DNA from 2 places in the Rhizobium phaseoli genome. Region 2 is predicted to be linked to the other one. Evidence: riboswitches for the same ligand, from Rfam matches in the RefSeq annotation. Region 2 holds a riboswitch; the other holds the start of a gene.
The links. A riboswitch is a leader RNA that binds a small molecule or an ion and turns the genes downstream of it on or off. The one in region 2 is predicted to bind FMN.

Region 1: another riboswitch for FMN. It lies ahead of AMC88_RS13765 (6,7-dimethyl-8-ribityllumazine synthase); the one in region 2 lies ahead of AMC88_RS08175 (DMT family transporter).

Annotation. Positions count from the first base shown of each region.
Region 1 is NZ_CP013532.1:2,824,189-2,831,499, reverse strand. It holds gene AMC88_RS13780 (LysR family transcriptional regulator) at 1-198, shown strand, start outside; gene AMC88_RS13775 (DUF1194 domain-containing protein) at 406-1,182, shown strand; gene AMC88_RS13770 (VOC family protein) at 1,294-1,983, opposite strand; gene AMC88_RS13765 (6,7-dimethyl-8-ribityllumazine synthase) at 2,159-2,593, opposite strand; FMN riboswitch at 2,674-2,818, opposite strand; gene AMC88_RS13760 (SRPBCC family protein) at 3,071-3,517, shown strand; gene AMC88_RS13755 (GCG_CRPN prefix-to-repeats domain-containing protein) at 3,681-3,986, shown strand; gene AMC88_RS13750 (hypothetical protein) at 4,067-4,291, opposite strand; gene AMC88_RS13745 (adenylate/guanylate cyclase domain-containing protein) at 4,478-5,572, shown strand; gene AMC88_RS13740 (ABC transporter substrate-binding protein) at 5,724-6,689, shown strand; gene AMC88_RS13735 (FecCD family ABC transporter permease) at 6,708-7,311, shown strand, end outside.
Region 2 is NZ_CP013532.1:1,681,136-1,688,446, reverse strand. It holds gene AMC88_RS08185 (aldo/keto reductase) at 14-1,000, shown strand; gene AMC88_RS08180 (esterase-like activity of phytase family protein) at 1,435-3,633, opposite strand; gene AMC88_RS08175 (DMT family transporter) at 3,731-4,639, opposite strand; FMN riboswitch at 4,723-4,875, opposite strand; gene hupB (DNA-binding protein HupB) at 5,031-5,306, opposite strand; gene lon (endopeptidase La) at 5,513-7,311, opposite strand, start outside.

The DNA.
Region 1 (7,311 bases), 1.1 Mb from region 2:
ATCGGACTCCTGCCTTCGACCTATTGCGACGAGCAGATCCGAAGAGGCGAGCTCGTCCGCGTGCTGCCGGACTGGTCGTCACCGGAAATCTTCGTGCACGCCGTCTATCCCACTCGCCGCTTCCTGCCCCTGCGGCTGCAGGTCTTCCTCGATGCCCTGAAGGCGTGGAAAAGCCCCTTGTGGCTGCCATTGCACTGAGATCGCGGGATTGGCGTTGCGAGAGGGGTGCTCGGAAAAGGGACCTGAAGGATGCACGCGACGCATCATCGGAGGCGACCGATCGCGACAACTTCAGAAAGCCGAGTGCCATCACCGAAAATTGAAGCTCAACGCGTGGCGGCGCGGCCGGCCCCGATCAAGCTGTGGTACAGTCTGCCGGCTTGAGAATGGCGCGGGGATCTGCCGATGCTGACGTCGCTTGCGGTGCTCATGGGTCTTTCCGGTGTCGTGCCGACGGCGCAGGCTGCGGCAAACGAGGTCGACGTGACGCTGGTGCTTGCCGTCGACACTTCGCGGTCGATGGATTTCGAAGAGATCGGCATCCAGCGCGACGGTTATGTCGAAGCGCTGAAACACAAGGAATTCATCGACGCGGTGAGGGGCGGGCTCACCGGCCGCATTGCCATCAGCTATTTTGAATGGGCGGGTTATGTCGTCCAGGGTTCGGTGATCGACTGGCAGGTGATCGCGACGGAGCAGGATGCTATCGCCTTTGCCGACAGGATCGACGCTCGGCCGATCGCCACGCAGCGACGCACGTCGATCTCCACCGCGATTACCCAGGGCGTCAGCATGATCATTGCCAGCCCCTTCCGCGGGAGGCGGGAGGTGATCGATGTTTCCGGCGACGGTCCGAATAATTCCGGCAATCCCGTCACCCCCGTCCGCGACAAGGCGGTGGCGTCAGGCATGGTCATCAACGGTCTCGCCCTCATGCTGCGGCCTTCCGATGTGCCTGACGGGCTGGACAAATATTATGCCGACTGCGTCATCGGCGGCCCCGGCGCCTTCGTGCTGCCGGTCCGCAAGATCGAGGACTTTGCCGTCGCCGTGCGCCGCAAGTTGGTGATGGAGATCAGCGGCCTGTCTGCCCCGGCAACGGTACAGCCGATCGCCGGCACGGAGCCGGCCACCGACTGCCTGATCGGGGAGAAACAGTGGCGGGAGTTTTTCGAGCGGTGATGCCGGCGGGCCGAGGCTCCGCCTTTGGCTGGCGGGCCTCTGGACGAGGGACGCCGGAGGATGCCGCTCCCATAGGGGGCGTTAGATAACCGCAAGTATTATTGGACCCACCTATAGCGGCAGTTCCTTGCCGGCCTGTTCGTTGACCATATATTCGGCATACCAGTCCGGCCAGTTCTCGTCGTGCTTGCCGCCGTTGCGTTTCTCGTGTTCGCCGTGGGCGGCGGCGGCGCGGCGCAGGGCAGACGCCAGGTCGCTCGACGTGGAGAAGGCCGTCTCGTCGGCATCGATGCGTCCCGGCAGTCGCGTGGTGACTTCCTGGAACAGCCAGCCGTTGCCGTCGGGATCCTTGAAGGAAGCGAAGGAGCGGTAGCTGCGATGCTCGGGATCACGGCCTGCGATCCTCAGCCGTCCGAAGAGATAAGGTTCGTCCTTGCCGGCATAGACGCCTGATGCGTCATGAAACACGTCGCTGACCTCGACGCCGCGGGCGATCAGATCGCGGCGGGCGGCGTCGATGTCGGAGACGACAAGATAAAGGCCCTGGGCGGAGCCGGGCGCCGCAGCGGTGATGTTCTTGCCGAAGATGATCGCGCAGCCGGAGCCCGGTGGCGTAAACTGGATCACCCGGAAATCGGCATCATTGGTGAAGTCGGCGTCGAGCCGCCAGCCCAAGCCGTCATAGAAACGTTTGGCGCGGTCGACATCGGAGACGGGGATGACGACCACCTCGAGCTTGGTATCGACAGGCCGCGTTTTCGGATTTGCGATGGGGGGTTCACTGCGCATTGCATTGCTCATCTTCAGCTCCTTGAGGTTTGGACGCATTAAGAATGGCGATACATGTCGGGGTCGAGTGGATCACAGCGCGGCGAGGGCGTCGAATCAATTCTTCCGTCTGGGGTGGCGGGTATCTGCGGTCTCGCAGCGAGGCGGCGGGCGCTGTCGCCGCCGCCTTCTGTTCGTCGCGCCGCGGTTATGCGGCGAGAGCGGCGCGCGTCTTGCCGATCATGAGGGCGGCCCGCGCCGCCTCGCGGCCCTTCTCGACGAAGTGCGCGCGGTAGATCTGGGTGTGGTGTTCCGTCTCCTGATACTGATGTGGCGTCAGCGAAACGGACAGCACCGGCACGCCGGTATCCATGCCGGCGCGCATCAGCCCGTCGACAACGGCCTGGGCGACGAATTCGTGGCGGTAAATTCCGCCGTCGACGACGAAGGCGGCGGCGATGACGGCGCTGTAGCGGCCGGTGGCGGCAAGATCACGCGACAGCAGCGGCATTTCGAAGGCGCCGGGTACATCGAACACGTCGATCTGCTCAGCTGGAATAAGCTGCTGGAAACCTTCGAGCGCACGGTCGACGATATCGGCGTGCCAGCCGGCTTTGACGAAGGCATAACGGGTGGGTGTCATGGTAATCTCCTTTGGCGTACAGACACGTCACCCAAGGCGATCACGAACGTTCGCCGGCAGCCGGGGAGGGCAGCAGGAACGCACGTTCTCTTTCATCCGGACTATGACCGTCGGCTCAGGCATCTCACCTGATCTGCTGACCCTTCCTTATGGAAGGCGCTCGCGGGCTCGCAATTGAAACTGCATACCGCCGGTAGGGACTTCCACCCCGCCCTGAGAACGGCGCGGACAATAGGGGCAAGGCGAGAGGCTGGCAATAGGGTTTCGTCGTCGAAGACCCGCGGTGGCCCCCAACCTCCATCATTCCAGGCCTTGAGCGTGCAATCCCGCCAATAAAGGCAAGGGAGTTGCGCGGCCTCAGCCGAAGGTCTTGCTGAGCGCGCACTTCCCCCTACCTTCCAGGAGGGCTCACGCCAAACCAGCATGACACGCCGTCCCGCATGAGGCGGGCAGGCCATCGCACCACGGGAGGGAGACATGCCGGAAGCTTTCGTCGTTCACCGCGAAGCGCATATCGCAGCGCCGCCGGCGGCGGTGTTCGCGCTGATGACCGATCCGGAAAAGATCCTGCGCTGGATGGGGACGGAGGCCCAGGTCGAGCCGCAGCCGGGCGGTCTCTATCTCGTCAACGTCACCGGCGCCCGCTTTGCGCGCGGCTCGTTTCGCGAGGTGGTGCCGGTGCATCGCCTTGCCTACAGTTTCGGCTGGGATGGCAGCGAGGTGGTGCCGCCGGGCTCGAGCCTGGTCGAGATCGATCTGATCGAGCAGCCCGACGGGACGCTCCTGCGGCTGACCCATAGCGGTCTGCCGAGTGCCGAGCAATGCGCCGGCCATGCGGAAGGTTGGGCGCATTATCTCGGCCGGCTGACCGAAGTCGCCGCCGGACGCGACCCCGGTCCCGATCCGTTTTATGGCAGAACATGAACGGGTTTTTGCAAGGCATCGAAACGTCCAACGGCCTCTCGTCACTGAAGGGACGGCCTCCGCGACCGCGGTTGGCGCGGCCGCAAAGATGAACGCCCAATTCATCGCAGGTTCAATTTGGCGGCCCTAGAGTCGGTGCGGCTGGATTGAAATGGAGTTCTCGATGAAGGTACTTTTGATCGCGGCTGCCGTGCTCGCTGGCAGCCTCTCGATCGGCACAGCTGAGGCGATGCCGACCGGGACAATCAAAGTTCAGAGCAATGTCACACAGGTCGACTACGCCTGTGGTCGCGGTTGGCATCTGACGCGCTGGGGCGAATGCCGGCGGAACTGGCGACGCCCGCCGCCGGTGGCCTACTATGGCGGCCCGCCGCGCTGGGGCTGGGAACGGCGGCATCACCGCTATTGGGATGGTCCGCGCTGGCGCGAGGAGCGGCGTTGGGACCGCGACCGTCGCTGGGACGATTAAGGGCCTCGATCAGAGGCATGTCGATGGAGGCCGGCGCGATCTCGCCCGGCCTCTTTTCACGAGATTTCGAGCCTCAATGTTCAGATCCGGCTGACAAGCCAGTGCTTGCCGTCGATCAGCTCTTCGAGTTCGGCCGGATCCTTAACGCCGAATTCGAACCATTCGACGAGTTCCTTCGCCTTCAGACGGCTTTCGTCCGCCGTAAACTCGATTCCATAGCGCGCGCACCAGCGCCGCAGGATCGACGTCAGCAGAGTCATGTCTTTTCCGTCCAGCGGATCTTTCGGCCAGAATGTCGTGCCCATCGCAACCCCTCAATCGCGGAGACCGACATTACATTGGAATCAAAGCCGCGCAAGTTTAAAGTGTTATTTTTCTGATTTCCACCGACGTGACGGATTATTTGACGGTGTTGTTGCCTGAAAGCCGAGGGGAAGGCGGGCGCGGAAGCGTCGGCTTGCGGAGGTTTGCCGGCGATGTCATCCTAAATTATGGATCTGCCTTTTTCCCTTGCCTGGCTGGTTGACGAGGCCGCTGCCTCGCCCGGTCCCGAACGGTTCCTCGCCGAGCTCGGGCGCCGGCTGCTTGGCGACGGTCTGCCGCTTGCCGGCGGCGCGCTGACGCTTTCGGTGCCGCATCCGATCATCGCGCGGCGCACCTGGCTCTGGCGGGCGGAGACCGGGGCCGTAATCGAGGCGCTCGCCTTCGCCGCGGCCCCGCCCATCGAGGCCGGGCGCGAGTGGCTGGCCGGGCTCGGGCCGGTATGGGAGGAAAGGATCGGAGCCTCGCCGGAGAACCCGCTGCTTGGCTGGGCGGGCATCGGCGATGAAAAGGGGACGGGCGCTTTCGGCCCGGCCGAGGCGGACCGTCTGCGCGACGTGGCGCGCTTTGCCGCCGCCCCGCTCTCCGCCCTTGCGGCACGGGAGGCGCGGGCCGCCCTGCTCGAAGCCTATCTCGGCCGGCGCAGTGCGGCGCGGGTGCAGGCGGGGGCGCTTGCGCGCGGCACCGGCGAAACCATCCGCGCGGCGCTTCTCTGCGCCGATCTGCGCGACTTCACGGCGCTCTCCGAAGTGACGGAGCCGCACGCAATGATCACCACGCTCGATGCCTGGTTCGACCGCGTCGCCGGTGCCGTGCACGCCTTCGGCGGCGAGGTGCTGAAATTCATCGGCGACGGCGTGCTGGCGATCTTCCCCGTCACGCCTGCCGCGGATAAGGCGCAGGGGGACCGCGATGCCTGCGAGGCGGCGCTGAGGGCCATCGCCGCCAGCCGCGCCGGCATGGCCCATCTCGACCAGGTTCGCCAGGGGCAGGGGCTGACGCCGCTGCCTTTCGGCGCCGCGCTGCATTTCGGCGAAATCCTGTGGGGCAACATCGGTGCGGCCGACCGGCTGGATTTCACCGCCATCGGCCCCGCCGTCAATCTTGTCAGCCGGCTCGAGGGGCTCTGCAAGCCGCTCGGCCGCAGCGTGCTGATCTCCGGCGCGGTAGCGGCGAACACGACAGCGGCGCTCGTGCCGCTCGGAGAACACGCCTTGCGTGGCATCGCCGATCCTTGTGCGGTCTTTACCCTGCCCGAGGATTGACCTCAGCGCTGATGCTGCCGAAAGGCGCAGCAGATGCGGCGGTTACTCGCGGCCGCGGCCTTCTCCGCTTCGTGAAACTCCGGCGAGAATCATGATTGTGAAACTCCTCTTTTTTGGCTAAAGCCTGTGCGCACATCGAATGGGGGCAAACATGACTCGATATACGCGCAAATTTTTATCCGTGCTGGGGATGTCCGCAATCCTGGCGGCAGGCGCCGCGCATGCTGAAGACAAGACGGTCTCGATCGTCGACGACCGCGGCGTGACCGTCGAAGTCCCGGCGCAGCCGAAGCGCATTGCCTCGATTTCCTATTTCGCCGACGACGTCGCGCTCGCGCTCGGCATTAAGCCGGTCGCCAGCACCTATATGACGGCAGGCCGCGAGCCGGGCTTCCTGCTCGGCCTGACCGCCGGGATGAAGCAGATCGGCCAGCGCGCCAAGCCCAATCTCGAGCTTCTCTCCGAAGCCAAGCCGGATCTGATCATCGCGATCCGCCGCTATACGGTCGGCAATGCCGCGCAGCTGCAGAACATCGCGCCTTACGTCGCCTATAATATGGAGCTGCTCGAAGAGAGCTACAGCGAGACCGCCGCTCTTTCCAAGCTGCTCGGCAAGCCCGAGCGCGGCGAGCAGCTGAACGCCGATTTCCGCAAGCATCTGGCGGAGTTCGCCGCAAAGGCGCCCAAGGACAAGCATCCGCGCTTTCTGATCATGTGGGGCGGCGCAACGCCTTTCGCCTTCCACACGGAAAACACTTCGGCCTCGATCGTCGCTGCGATCGGCGGTGACAATATTCCCGGCCCGAAGACGCCGGGCGGCGAGTTCGGCATCGATCTCAGCCTCGAAACCATGCTGGAGAAGGATCCGGAGGTGATCTTCGTTTACGATTCCGGCCCGGATCGTCCGCATGAAGGCAATCCGATCTGGTCGCAGCTGTCGGCGGTCAAGAACAACCGGGTGTTCTATGTCGGCGACCAGTGGGTCGAGACCAATGGTCCGATCGCCCGCGAAATCGTGCTGCGCGAGGCCGCGCACTACCTCTATCCCGACACGTTCCCGGCCGTCGACGTCAAGGCGGAAGCCGCCAAGCTGATCCCGGCCGAACTGCAGAACTAAGCCGGGGACAGACCGGCGATGAGCCCCCGGCAATCATTCATGGCCATCGGGCTCATCGTCATCGCCGCCATCTTGGCGGCGATGTTCGGCTTGCTGATCGGCGCCAAGACGCTGTCGATTGAGACCGTCATTCGCGTGCTCCTGGCGCCCGACGGCAAGGTCGAATCCATTCTCGTCTGGACGCTGCGGCTGCCGCGCAGCCTGACGGCGGCTGCCGGTGGGGCGGGCCTTGCCGTTTCCGGCTATGTGCTGCAGACGCTGACGCGCAATCCGCTGGCCGATCCCGGCATCACCGGCGTCACATCGGGGGCGGTCGCGCCGATCGTCTGCTGTTTCGTCTTCCTGCCGTTGGTATCGCCGGGCTATTATCCCTTCATCGGCCTTGCCGGCGGGCTTGCGGCAGCCTCGGTGACGTTCTGGGTGTCGCATGGCGGGCAGGGGCGGCCGCTGCAGCTGGCGCTCGGCGGCGTCAGCGTCTCGCTCTTCCTGGGTGCGATCACCACCTATGTGCTGCTTTTGACCGGGCCGCAATCGGCATCGCTGCTCTTCTGGCTTGCCGGCGGTTTCCAAGGGCGCACCTGGTCGCATCTCTTCTACATGCTGCCCTGGACGATCGCCGGCG
Region 2 (7,311 bases):
GGAGAATTTCGTCATGAAACACCATGCTTTCGGCCGCATGCCCTTCACCGTCACCAATGTCGGCTTCGGCGCCTGGCAGATCGGCGGCTCCTGGGGCGATATCAGCGAGGCCGACGGACGCGCGGCGCTGAGTGCCGCGCTCGATGCCGGCATGACCTTCATCGATACAGCCGACGTCTATGGCGACGGCCGCTCGGAAAAAATCATTGCCGACGTGCTGAAGACGCGTGGCGGCGAGCGCCCGATGGTCGCCACCAAGGCGGGCCGCCGCCTCAATCCACATGTCGCCGAAGGTTATACCAAGGCAAACCTCGAAGGTTTCATCGACCGTAGCCTCAAGAACCTTGCCGTCGACAGCCTCGACCTCGTGCAGCTGCACTGCCCGCCGCGTGAGGTGTTCTATCAGCCCGAGGTCTTCGATAGTCTCGACGCGCTGCAGAAGGCCGGCAAGATCAAGGGCTATGGCGTCAGCGTCGAAAAGGTCGAAGACGGGCTGAAGGCGATCGAATATCCCGGCGTCGTTAGCATCCAGATCATCTACAATATCTTCCGCCAGCGCCCCGACCACCTGTTCTTTGCCGAAGCACGCCGCAAAAACGTGGCGGTCATCGCCCGCGTGCCGCTCGCAAGCGGTCTGCTCTCCGGCAAGATCAGCCGCGAGACGCATTTTGCCAGCGACGACCACCGCAATTTCAACCGCCACGGCGAAGCCTTCGATGTCGGCGAGACCTTTGCCGGCGTGCCCTTCGAGATTGGCCTGCAGGCGGTGGAAGAGGTGCGCAAGCTGGTGCCTGCCGGCGCCACCATGGCGGCCTTCGCGCTGCGCTGGATTCTGATGAGCGACGCCGTCACCGTCGTGATCCCCGGCGCCCGCAACGGCGAACAGGCGCGAGCCAACGCGGCCGCCGCCGATCTGGCGCCGCTTGCGGCCGATGTCATGGCGGCGACACGCGAGATCTATGCGCGGCTGATCGCGCCGCATGTGCATCAGCGCTGGTAGGGCTGGAGCTTTCTTTGTGAGGGCTGCGGGAAGCATCGGTGAACGCCCTTGTTGAAGGCAGCCCCTCTCCTCCATGCGCGGCCTTGAGCCGAGCATGGACCCGCACGCGTGAGAGGCCGCAGCATGGATCCTCGGCTCAAGGCCGAGGATGACGGAGTGTGGGGAAGCGTCCATGCCAAACTCCAACTTCACGGCACCCGCAAGCTGTTGAAATTGCTACAACATCTCGCCTCCTGCCAGTCGCGTCCCACCAATCTCCGTCATGCTCGGGCTTGACCCAAGCATCCATGCCGAAGCCCTCTGCTTTGCAAACGTTCTTCAGTCGGATGCCTTCGCCTTCCGGCTGCGAATGCGGACACCCCGTGGATCCTCTGCATCAAGAAAGAGAGGCCGGGCTTTCGCCCGGCCTCTCTTTTTATCCCGTCTATCACAATTCAGTTCGTGGCGCTGAGATCAACCGGGAAGAACAGCGTCTCGCCGGAGGAATCGCTGACGCCGTCATTGTCGGTGACGGCGTAGGGCTTGCCTGAAGCGTCGAAGGTGAAGCCTTCGAGCTTGTCGAGCACGTAGCCGTTGGTCGCGCTCTTGAGTTCGCCGAGGAAGTCGTGGGCTTCGGTCTTCTTGACGACCGGCAGTTCGCCGCCGAGCTTGGCGGGCTTCAGTTCCGAGATCGCCACCTTGTAGAGCTTCTTCAGCTTGGTGGCATCGCCGACGAGGTTGTCGCGCTCGATGATGTAGACGCTGTCGCCCTGAGCCGAGATTTCGGAGAGGCCGACCCAGCCGCTTTCCGTCTTGTCGAGCGGATAGCGCACGGCACCCCATTCCTTCTTCTTCGGATTGTAGGAAACGAGCTTGACGAAGCCCTTCTCGTCGTCAGCCCACTCGCGCTGGACCGCCATCCAGAGCGTAGCGTCGTCGCCGGTGCCGATAATGGTGACACCTTCGAAACCGAAGCGAATTTCGTTGGCGGCGAATTCCCTAGGCAGGGCGATCTCAGCCTTGATGTCGCCCTTGGCATTGACGTTGTAGAGGGCGTGCGGGACTAGGCGCTCGCTGTAGCCTTCCGAGGCCAGCCAGAAGGAACCGTCGGCGGCGACCGCGATGCCTTCGAGGTCGAGCTTCTGGGCCGGAGCGCCGTCACGCTTGACGACGAGCGCATCGGTGATGACCGCCGGCTTCTTGCCGGCATCGATCGTATAGATCGTCGGCTGCGAGCCGAGAACGCTGTCGCTGACGGCATAGAGCATGCCCGGCTTGCCGGGAACGGCGGCGAGGCCGGAAAGGGCCGCAAAGCCGATCGGATTGCCGTCCTTATCGGCGGAGACGATCTGCGGATAGGTCTTCTCGCCTTCCGCACGCTCGTAGATCATCACATGCGAGCGCGCGCCGCCATCCTTGCCGAGGTCGAGCTCGTTGGCGGTGGCAAAGAGATTGCGCTCAGGAATAGCTACCCCGCCTTCCGGCGAAATGCCCGACGGCAGCAGTTGCACGAGCTCAGGATCGGCGCCGGTATCCTTGTAGACGCCGACGACCGAGGCGCGCTCGGCGAGCAGGAAGAAATATTGGTCGTCGCCGAACTTGGCGGCTTCGAGGCCTTCCGGCTCGACGCCCTTCGATCCCGACCGGCTTTCCGGATAATGGCCGATATGGGCGACGGCGCGTTCGAAGGATGCACCCGATTCGTAGAGAAGCTTGCCCGTCTTGTCGAAGATGGTGAAGCCGCGTGAGCCGCCCTGGTAATCACCTTCATTGGCAACGACGAGGCGGTTGTCGTCCAGCCACTTCACCGCATCCGGCTCGCGCAGCACGCCCTTGGATTCGCCGGTAAATTTCAGCGCGCCGTCACGCTTGGTGTCGATGCCGGAAAGATCGACGCTGCCGGCAGAGAAATGCGTTTTTACGTGAGCCGAATTGGCGTCGATGATGACGATCTCGTTGTTTTCCTGCAGCGTCAGGGCGATCTCGTTCAGGCCGTTGAAGGCGACGAATTCCGGCTCCGTGTCCTCAGGGCCAACGCCGGCGAGGCCGGTCAGCGCCACGTGCTTGATGGTGCCGCAATCGACCGTGCCGTTCTTGACGTGGAAGACGACGAGGTCGCCGGCCGGCATCTGCGGGATCTTGCCGTCATTGACGTCTTCGTCACGCTCGTTTTCGATGGCGATGGCGCCGAGCGTCCTGTCCTTGTTGAGAGCGATCGAATCCGGCTGGCCGCCAAGGTCGCAGGTGTTCTCAATCTTCTTCGTCGCCACGTCGACGATCGCCAGACGGCCCGATGGCTTCGCCTTGCTCTCGGAGGTATTGACGGCGACGAGCGCCTTGCCGGCGCTCGAGGTGACCGATGTCGGCTCGCCGTCCATCATCAGCGCGCCGCCTGATTTCGGCGCCTTGGCGTCGGTGATGTCGATGAAGCCGATCGCGCCGAGCGGGCTGTCGCTGTAGATCAGCGTCTTGCCGTCGTCGGTCGCGGTGATGATTTCGGCCGATGTCGGCGTGAGCTTATCCTTGTCAGCAGGCAGGTTCTGCGCGACCGGGTAAGAGGCGATACGGTTGAAAACCGGTTCGGCCGCGGCCGGGAAGGCAACGGATGCGAGAAGCACGGCAGCAAGCGCTGCCTTGCGCGATGAAAATGTCATGACATCCCCCAAGTGTGTCGAACATTCGAAACAAGGATTTTTTGCGGGAGCGGCATGACAGAGGCATGACAGAAGCGGCATTTTGTACCTGACAAATTCAGGCGAGTTTCCGCTCCTTGCGCATCTCGTTGCGCATGATGAAGAGCGAAGCGGAAAGGATGAGGGCGGCTCCGAGCCAAAGATAACCGGCCGGCGCATAGCCGAAGAACAGCCAGCCGGCGAGCACATTCAGCGGCAGCTTCAGATCGTCGAAGGGCTGCACATAGGCGGCGTCGGCGCTGGCATAGGCAAGTGTCAGCAGATATTGCGCCACAACCGTCAGGAGGCCTGCCAGAAGGAAGAGAGCAAGCGTCGCGCCCATCGGCACGGCAAAGCCCGCCGCAAGCGCCAGTCCGCCGTTGATCGGCGTCAGCAGCACCAGCAGCCAGACGGTGATCGTCTCCGGCTTCTCAATGCCGGTCAGGCTCTTGGTGATCAGTGAAGAGGCGCCCCAGAGCAGAGCGGAGAGCACGGGCAGCAAGGCTGCCCAGGTGAAGCTGTCGGACCATGGCTGCAGGATGATCATCGCTCCGGCAAAGCCGACAGCGGTTGCCGCCCAACGGGCGCCGCCGACGCGCTCGCCGAGAAACAGGCGGGCGCCGAGGATGATGAAGAAAGGCGAGGTCATGACCAGCGCAATCGCTTGCCAGATCGGCACCGCGGCAAGGCTGGAAACCCATGCCTCGACGCCGAGTGCGGCAAGGACCACGCGCACGACATGCCGCCAGGGATAGTTGGTGCGCATCGATGAGAGGCCGGCCTTGCGCAGGAAGGGCAAGGAGAAAAGGAAGGCGAAGGCATATTGCCAGAAGGCTGCCGAGGCCGGGGGAAAGGCGAGCTTCATGGTCAGCCACTGGGTGACGACGTTGAGGAGCGAAAAGGCCACGCCTCCAAGCACCATGAAGGTTGCGCCGGCAAGGGCGCGGGATTGCGAGACTGCAAAGGAATTCTGATTCATGTCTTTCATCCGAAACCAGGACCAACACAAATCAGGACGCAACGAGCGACAGCACGCTGACGCTGGCAGTCCCCTGCCCCGCACGCGGCCATGCTCATCCTCTTCCATCCGGACTTTGACCGTCGGCTCCGGAATCGCACCGGATCTGCTGACCCCTCCCAAGCGTCGGCTTGGGAAAGCGCTCGCGGGCTCGGGCCGCAACCCTTACCGCCGGTGGGGAGTTTCACCCCGCCCTGAGAACAGAAATGTCGTAGATCAAAGGCCGGAAGGCGGCAAGGGCCACTCACGCAAAAGGCCCGGCGAAGCAAAAGGCTCGCAAAGCAAAAGGGGTCCGGCAATGCCGAACCCCTTCCAAATCCTGCGCAGCCGGTCTCGTTTACGGCTGGCGGATAATCTCAGATCAGCCGTTGACGGCGTCCTTCAGGCCCTTGCCGGGCGTGAACTTCGGCACGTTGCGAGCCGGAATGTCGACTTCAGCGCCGGTGGACGGGTTGCGGCCCTTCGATGCTGCGCGATGAGAAACGGTGAAGCTGCCGAACCCTGCGAGGCGGATGTCGCCCTTGTTCTTGAGTTCAGCCTGGACAACGTCGAAAACCGCGTCGACAGCGGAAGCCGCGTCAGACTTCGTCAGTCCTGCCTTTTCGGCCACTGCGGACACGAGTTCATTCTTGTTCATGTTTCCACCCCTTTCTAAATGGTATGAAACGACTCAAATGTAAGCTAGGCGCAGAATAGGTTTCATCAGGCCCGCCGGGAACCCAAAAGCCCTGCAAATCAAGGAAAAGCAAGCGTCTCCATGACGTTTTCACAAAAAAGGCTGGCGTTTCCGCCAGCCTTTTGGCGTCTTTTGCGCCAAATGGGCATAAATGTGGCAAGCGCCACTCAATGCGCTATGGTTGCGCCCGTGTCATCAAGGCCTTCGACCGATGTGATCACAGGCGTTTCCACCGTGCCGTCCCACTCGATCGGCTCGGGCCGGCGGATCAGCGCATGCTTGATCACCTCGCCCATGCGGGAGACCGGAATGATCTCCATGCTGTTCTTCACGTTGTCAGGAATCTCCGCCAGGTCCTTGGCGTTTTCCTCCGGAATCAGCACCTTCTTGATGCCGCCGCGAAGCGCTGCGAGCAGCTTTTCCTTGAGACCGCCGATCGGCAACACACGGCCGCGAAGGGTGATTTCACCGGTCATGGCCACGTGTTTATTGACCGGAATGCCGGTCATGATCGAAACGATGGCGGTCGCCATGGCGACACCGGCCGAGGGGCCATCCTTCGGCGTCGCGCCTTCCGGCACGTGCACGTGGATGTCGTTCTTTTCGAACATCGGCGGCTCGATGCCGAAATCGACGGCGCGCGAGCGGACATAGGAGGCCGCTGCCGAGATCGATTCCTTCATCACGTCCTTCAGATTGCCGGTGACCGTCATGCGGCCCTTGCCCGGCATCATCACGCCTTCGATGGTCAGCAGTTCGCCGCCGACTTCCGTCCAGGCCAGGCCGGTGACGACGCCGACCTGATCCTCGCCCTCGGCTTCGCCGTGGCGGAAGCGGGGGACGCCCAGGTAATCGGCGATGTTGGCGGCCGTCACGTGAACGGACTTCGTCTTGCCCTTGATGATCTCGGTGACCGCCTTGCGGGCGAGCTTCATCAATTCGCGTTCGAAGCTGCGGACACCGGCTTCACGGGTATACTGCTGGCTGATCGCCATCAGGGCGTCGTCGCTGACCGAGAATTCCTCCGGCTGCAATGCATGTTCCTTGATGGCCTTCGGCAGCAGGTGCCGCTTGGCGATCTCGCGCTTTTCATCCTCGGTGTAGCCGGCGATACGGATGATTTCCATGCGGTCCATCAGCGGCGCCGGAATGTTCAGCGTGTTCGCCGTCGTGATGAACATCACGTCGGACAGGTCGTATTCGACTTCCAGGTAATGGTCCATGAAGGTCGAGTTCTGCGCCGGATCGAGCACCTCGAGCAAGGCCGAAGACGGATCACCGCGATAGTCCTGGCCGAGCTTGTCGATCTCGTCGAGCAGGAAGAGCGGGTTGGACTTCTTGGCCTTCTTCATCGACTGGATGACCTTGCCGGGCATCGAGCCGATATAGGTGCGGCGGTGACCGCGGATTTCGGCTTCGTCGCGAACGCCGCCAAGCGCCATGCGGACATACTCACGGCCGGTCGCCTTGGCGATCGACTGGGCGAGCGAGGTCTTGCCGACACCAGGAGGGCCGACGAGGCACAGGATCGGGCCCTTGATCTTGGTGGCGCGGGCCTGCACGGCCAGATATTCGACGATGCGCTCCTTGACCTTGTCGAGACCGAAGTGATCGGCTTCGAGGATCTTTTCGGCATTGTTGAGATCGGCCTTGATCTTCGACTTCTTGCCCCACGGAATGCCGAGCAGCCAGTCCAGATAGTTGCGCACGACGGTGGCTTCGGCCGACATCGGGCTCATCTGACGCAGCTTCTTCAGCTCCGCATCGGCCTTTTCACGGGCCTCCTTGGACAGTTTGGTCTTGGCGATGCGCTCTTCCAGTTCGCTCATCTCGTCGCGGCCTTCCTCGCCGTCGCCGAGCTCCTTCTGGATCGCCTTCATCTGCTCATTGAGGTAATATTCGCGCTGGGTCTTTTCCATCTGGCGCTTGACGCGCGAGCGGATGCGCTTTTCGACCTGCAGGACCG